DNA from 3 places in the Paenibacillus sp. QJM3NY_38 genome. Region 2 is predicted to be linked to each of the others. Evidence: riboswitches for the same ligand, from Rfam matches in the RefSeq annotation. Region 2 holds a riboswitch; each other region holds the start of a gene.
The links. Region 2 has a riboswitch for thiamine pyrophosphate ahead of AC0VZ8_RS28475 (ECF transporter S component). Riboswitches for the same ligand answer to the same signal wherever they lie in the genome.
Positions count from the first base shown of each region.

Region 1: another riboswitch for thiamine pyrophosphate. It lies ahead of AC0VZ8_RS03105 (ABC transporter substrate-binding protein); the one in region 2 lies ahead of AC0VZ8_RS28475 (ECF transporter S component).
Region 3: another riboswitch for thiamine pyrophosphate. It lies ahead of AC0VZ8_RS22150 (YkoF family thiamine/hydroxymethylpyrimidine-binding protein); the one in region 2 lies ahead of AC0VZ8_RS28475 (ECF transporter S component).

Region 1 covers NZ_CM149665.1:700,583-702,781, forward strand. Annotated here, with positions in the region: gene AC0VZ8_RS03100 (MTH1187 family thiamine-binding protein) at 1-202, opposite strand, end outside; gene AC0VZ8_RS03105 (ABC transporter substrate-binding protein) at 292-1,323, opposite strand; TPP riboswitch at 1,438-1,549, opposite strand; gene AC0VZ8_RS03110 (VOC family protein) at 1,723-2,106, opposite strand.
Region 2 covers NZ_CM149665.1:6,147,422-6,149,620, forward strand. Annotated here, with positions in the region: gene AC0VZ8_RS28470 (ABC transporter ATP-binding protein) at 1-719, opposite strand, end outside; gene AC0VZ8_RS28475 (ECF transporter S component) at 712-1,341, opposite strand; TPP riboswitch at 1,433-1,545, opposite strand; gene asd (archaetidylserine decarboxylase) at 1,710-2,199, shown strand, end outside.
Region 3 covers NZ_CM149665.1:4,814,160-4,816,358, forward strand. Annotated here, with positions in the region: gene AC0VZ8_RS22145 (nitroreductase family protein) at 119-721, shown strand; TPP riboswitch at 906-1,008, shown strand; gene AC0VZ8_RS22150 (YkoF family thiamine/hydroxymethylpyrimidine-binding protein) at 1,094-1,699, shown strand; gene AC0VZ8_RS22155 (YjcZ family sporulation protein) at 1,772-1,870, opposite strand; gene AC0VZ8_RS22160 (nucleotidyltransferase domain-containing protein) at 1,988-2,199, opposite strand, start outside.

The DNA of each region.
Region 1 (2,199 bases), 1.8 Mb from region 2:
CATTCACCAGCGCTTCATGCATGCGCTCCACGATTTTGAGCAGTTCGGCGAGCTCACCTTCCATGGTCGTTTCGAGTGCATGAACCTCGTATTTCACGCCTGATTCCTGAATGACCTTAATCGCTTCATCTACATAAGGGATGCTGTCGGCCCCGTTTGGCGTTCTCGGTATCACTTGAATGCTCAAAAGTGTATTCGCCATGTAAACTCATCCTTTCGTGCAAGCTATATTGATGGAAGAGAGCAGCCTGCTGCAAAGGCCGTCTCTCTTCTTTTTAAATAGAAATAACCTTATGGCTGCTCCGGTAAAAAATCATTGGTGAATGCGCGGTCCGCATCAAGTTCCTTCTCCAGCAGCTTGCGCTCAAACATCCAGTCGGCATATCCTGACCATACTTCGGCTTTCTGCTCGCCCCAGCGGGATGCATCATCCTGATAACGGGGGCTCAGCCATTTCTGGCTGGCGAGAACCAGTTCGGCATCCAAGTCAGGAACCGCCTTCGTAAGCAGAGCTGCCGCATCTTCAGGATGTTGAATCGCATAGTCGTATCCTTTTGAAGTCGCCCGCATGAACGCTTTGATAAGCTCAGGGTCCTCCTGGATCAGCTTCTCGTTCGTCACGATTACCGGTGTGTAATAATCAAGCTGCTCGGAGTAGTCCTTCACATAAATCATGTCAAGCGGCTCATTGCGAAGCTCGGCTTCAATCCCCGTCCAAGCATAGAAGATCCAGGCAAAATCAATGTCGCGTTTGACGGCCGTAAAATAATCGGCATCGCCCATATTGACCATATTCACCTTGCTGACATCGGCGCCATCGATCTCCATGATGGATTTCATGACGGCTTCCTCCACAGGTGAGCCCCAGCCGCCATAGGATTTTCCTTCAAAATCGCCTGCCTTCACGATGCCTTTGTCCTTGGGGGCGGCAAAGCCGGACGTATTATGCTGAATGATTGCTGCAATGGAAACGAGCGGCAATCCTTGCGTTCTGGCCAGCGTTACGCCTTCCTGATAACTGATGCCAAACGGCACGTTTCCGGATGCGACCAGCGTATCCGTTCCGCCTGCTCCCGGCTGGACGATCTGGACATTAAGCCCTTCTTCCTCATAATACCCAAGCTCCTTCGCTGCATACAGGCCGGTGTGATTCGTATTGGCGGACCAATCGAGCATCAGCTGCACGTCACGGAGTTTCCCGGAAGTCTGACTGCCTTCACCTTCGGCACCTGTCTTCTTGTTCTGTTCGCTTGTACCGCATCCGGACGCGAACATAAGCAGGACGCAAGCGAGAAGCAGCGGAATCCATCTTCCCTTCTTCATCGTTTCTTCTCTCCTTTAAGTTCTCTTTCTATTACCTCGCAACTCCACAAAAAAAACGCCCTGATGATATCAGGACGCATGACGGCGTAAGTGTATACCACGGCAAATAAATAGCTGCCGCAAACATGGGCTTCCTACGCTGGCATTACCCAGATCAGGTGTAAGGGTCAGTATCATATCGGATACACTCTCAGCCGGCCATATCCCAGCTCCCCCGGTATTTATGAAGTTTCGATCATTACATCCGCTATTATAGTCCTAACACACCAGACCTGTCTAGTTCGAAGAGGTACGAACGGGGCAGGTCTTTGCTTAGAACACTTATGCAAGGGGAAACATTAATTGATCCTATGAACCTTTCACGAGATAAAGTATTTGAATAAGGCTTCTACGTAGAGGTTAGCGCTGGAAGAACTCAATCCATTCCCCTTCGGGACCATGTACGAAGAAATAACGGAAACCATTCGGGAGCGTCACGATTTCCTCGTCCAAGTGAGGAACGTCAAGTCCTTGAACCCGGGCATATTCCTCTTCAATGTTGTCCGTGCTGACTGCAAAATGATGAACGGTGCCCTCGGCTGGCAGCGTGTCGCTGTATCCCTGAATAAGCTCGACTTCCGTCTCGTTGCTGCCATTAAACCCGAGGAACGCCAGCTGGATGACGCCATTCGTATGGGTCAGGCGATTCTTTAGTTCTAGTCCGACTACGGATGTATAGAAGGCGATTGTAGCTTCTAGGTCCCGGACAACAATACCGACATGATCTAAGCGTTTCTGTGACATGGTTCAACACCCTTTCCGATCTATATGAGATATGACTGAAATGTTATCACATAATCCCTATACGTCAAGTGGGAGTTGTGTTCATGCAGGGGC
Region 2 (2,199 bases):
TCTGCGAATATCGCTGCTGGAGGACCTTCGCCCAGAATCACGCCATCCGGGCTGAACAGCACGACACGATCCACGTATCTGGCCATTTCTTCGATCCGGTGCTCCACGATGATCAGTGTCCGCCCATCCGATACGGCCTTCACCGCGGACCAGATTTGCTCCCTTCCTTCCGGGTCGAGCAAGGCAGATGGCTCGTCAAGGAACAGCACCTCCGGCTCCAGCAGCAGAGCCGAAGCCAGCGCTAACCTTTGCTTCATGCCTTGGGACAGATGCCCGATCGGCATATGAAGCTCCTCAAGATCAAGCCCCACCTCGCGGAGCGCCGCTTGCATCCGCTCCTTCATCTCATCACGGGGGACACTTAGATTTTCCAGTACGAAAGCCAGCTCTTCATCCACGTACGGCATGCAGAACTGGGTATCCGGATCTTGAAATACATACCCCCAAGAGCGCGGAACCAGCTGCGACTCGCATTTCATCGGCACCTCCGTTGCGCGGGGAATCATCCCGCTAAGCACCTGCAGCAGCGTGGATTTGCCGCAGCCGCTCGGACCGAGCAGCAACACCTTCTCCCCTCGGACAGCCGAGAAGGAGAGGTCTTTGAACATCAGTCGCTCCTCGCCCGGATACTTCAGACGCAATCCCTCCACATAGACCGCCGGTTCCGGAACCATCTCAGCGGACTGAGCCGGAACCAGGCTAACCGTGGCATTAGACATGGCGCGGATCATCCAGTGCTTCGTAATCCTTCTTCGACGCAGGACGCAGCAGGGATGTGACGCCCGTGCGGTCCAAGGCTTTGGCCAGCAAGAGCATGAGCAGGCCTGCAATGACGGCACCGCTGAGTACCCGCATACCGTATTTGGCCAGGAACATCCACGTCTGCAGGTCATCGGTATAGCTGTAATAGAAGTCCATGATCATCGATCCGATGGCTGCGCCTGCTCCGGCAATCGCCAGCGTCCACGCCGAGGTGCTCCGATAACGGAACGCCGCGAATACCAATTCTGCCCCAAGTCCTTGAATGAGGCCATACAGTAGCAGAGTCAATCCCCAGCCGCTGCCAAACAGCACTTCCACGTGGGCAGCCGCCACTTCCGCAATGATGGCCACTCCCGGCTTACGGATTAGCAAGTAAGCAAGCGTGGCTGCAGCGAACCACATTCCGTATAACAACTCATCCGCTTCAAAGAACAGCGGTTTTAACAGATTGTAAACCGAACCCCAGAAGTGATAAATGACGCCAAGCACCAGCGATACCAGCACCGTCACCAAAATATCGCTTAACCGCAGCCCTTTTCGGGGCTGAACCCCCAACTTCTCTTGCATAGATGTTCCCATAACCACACATTCCCCTCTCCACCTCTATTTTTGTGTAAGCACAACAAAAAACCGTCTGGAAAAACGCGCAGACGGAAAAATAGGCCCTATGTAGGCAGGGTCGGATATTCTCTACGCTGGCATTACCCAGTTCAGATTAACGGTCAACAGCGGATAACAGCTGCAATCTCAGCCTGATTCACTCAAGCCCCCGTATTCCCTATTCGGTTTCATGTTAATCTTAAAATACACATTCGTTCTCCAATTAGCAAGAACCTTTTTTCAAAAATGGCTATTTATTGATTTCCAGCTCATTCTATGTCAATATCAGAGTGATTGGCTTTTCCACCAACGTTTATTGCTGACACCTATGCACAAAGGAGAATGACATGGCTAAACAATTGCTGCGTCTGATGACTGAGCTGTCCTCCCGCAAGTGGCTGTCCCGAATCATGGGGCATTGTTCCCACAGCCGGCTGAGCCGTCATCTAATACCTGCATTCATACGAATTTATCAAATTCCGGCGCATGAAGCGGAGAAAGAAATCCACGAATACCGCTCACTGAACGAATTCTTTTCCCGCCGGTTAAAAATAGGCCTGCGCGCCATAGACGACACCGCCGATGCCATGGTAAGCCCCGTCGATGCCACGATATCGGCGATGTGCGCCGTCAACGCCGGCACCATTCTGAGCGTCAAGGGACAGGATTATACCCTGAGCGAGCTGCTCGCCAAATCACCGAGAATGGAAAACTACATCAACGGTTATGCATTTGTATTGTATTTAAGCCCAACCGACTATCATCGCATTCATTCCCCTGTAACCGGTGTTCAGGCGGAAAGCGAGCATTTAAAGGGACGCGTTTACCCCGTGAACG
Region 3 (2,199 bases), 1.3 Mb from region 2:
AATGTAGAATAATAATTGAATTTATGGCTAATAACGTAAAATGCATATTTGCTTGTAGTAAGGGACATCTTCTAATCAGGCGTATGCAAATTCGATTACACCAGGAGGTTTTTTTTCAATGTCTAAAGATTTTTCAGCTGCACTCAAAAATCGCCGTTCTTATTACGGGATTAGCAAAGAATCCGTTATCTCGGACGAGCGTATTCAGGAAATCGTAAACGAAGCGGTTAAGTATACTCCGTCTTCTTTCAACTCCCAAAGTGCACGCGTCGTTGTATTGCTTGGCGAACAGCATGATAAACTGTGGGACATGACGGAAGGCATTCTGAAGGAAGTTGTTGGTGATGAAGAAGCATTCAAATCCACTGCCGACAAAATGGCTTCATTCCGCGCTGGTTACGGTACGGTACTGTTCTTCGAGGACAACAACGTCATTGCCGGGCTGCAACAAAACTTTGCCGCTTATGCCGACAACTTCCCGGTATGGTCCAACCAATCCAACGGCATGCTGCAATTTGTAGTATGGACATCCCTTGAAGCAGAAGGTCTGGGCGCATCCCTGCAGCACTACAACCCGCTGATCGACGAAAAAGTAAAAGCCGAATGGAACATCCCGGAAAGCTGGAAGCTGATTGCTCAAATGCCTTTCGGTAAGCCGGTTGCTGAACCAGGCGAAAAAGAATTTGCACCGCTTGAAGATCGCGTGAAAGTATATAACTAATCAAACAGATGAAAAAAGCCGCCTCCCTAAGTTCCTGCAACTGGGACAGGCGGTTTTTATAATGGGCAAAGATTGAAAAACCGATGGCAAAACGATACAATTACACAGGTAAGAACCCTCGAACTTCTACCGATAACATGAAGTTCCGGGGCAAATCTTGTGGTTAACCAACTACATAAGATGTTGGCTGTACTAGGGGTGCCATGTGCTGAGAGACGGCGGGCTGCCGTTAACCCTTATCACCCGATCTAGGTCATACTAGCGTGGGGAAGTGTAGCATTTATGTTTATTTCCTTTCGTAGGCATAACTGCACCTTCTTCACGGGGTGCGGTTTTTTTGGCGTGGACTTATATAATGAGGAGGAAATGACAATGAATGAGCTTGTTTGCGGAACCAGCCGGATCGTGGGATGCCGGTTTTCGGTATTTCCCATGACAGACCGGTTTGTGGAGGTCATCCTGGGCGCGCTGCAATCTGTGGATACGGGGAAGGTGTGGATTCAGACAGACGATGTGAGCACTTGTATTCGTGGACGTGCAGAGCATGTCTTTGATGTTACAAGGGCGATATTCGCCTATGCTGCGGCTAGTGGCGTGCACACTGTTTTTAATGGCACTTATTCCATCGGCTGCCCCGGAGATACGGACGCCGATGTATATATGACTGAGGATTCGACCCGCTTAAACAACGACATCGGAGAACATGCGGATATGGAGACTGCCTGCCAATTCGCTCTTTACCCCATGGGTACGGATAACTATATGGAGGTCATCTACGCTGAGGTAAATCGTGCGAAGGCAGCCGGTACATTCGCCGGAGGCGTTCATTACGCCAGCCGGTTGGACGGGTCCTTATCCCGGGTGTTCGGGTCACTTGAAGAGGCGTTTTTGCATGCGATCCAATCCGACAGCAGTCATCTGGTCATGACAGCGGTTGTGTCTGCCCACAGCCCATCGGTCAAAGCCGCATCGAATTGAGTTCGATTGAGGCAGACAAAAGCCCGGCATGCGCCGGGCTTTTCTGTCACTACTGCCAAGAATCTTGACGGTTTAAACCCAAGCACTCAAGATGATTACGAGCAGGATAAAGAGAACCAAAATAATTCCTACTGAATTGCCATATTCACCGCCGCCATATACTCCGCTCATGAAGATCCCCTCCTGGATTTAAAGTATGACGTGATGTAATCACACTATTATAGTATTTCCCGCGCCTTGCTAGCGTCACGGCTAATGTACCTCTCTTTATCTATTGGCAACGATATTTTATTCCTCATAACCGATGAGAAGTTTCCCTCCGTACGGACGGAGCATTTCCTCGGTAAATGCCATTAGAACAGAAGGATCATCTTGGCGATACATCGCCGCGAGCGCTGCTTCCAATCGCTCTCCTAAGATTGTGTCAAAGCGGTTAAACAGGCGGAACAGCGTTTTCCCTTCACCCGTCCACTCCCGGTTCACCCTAAGTACAAAATCAC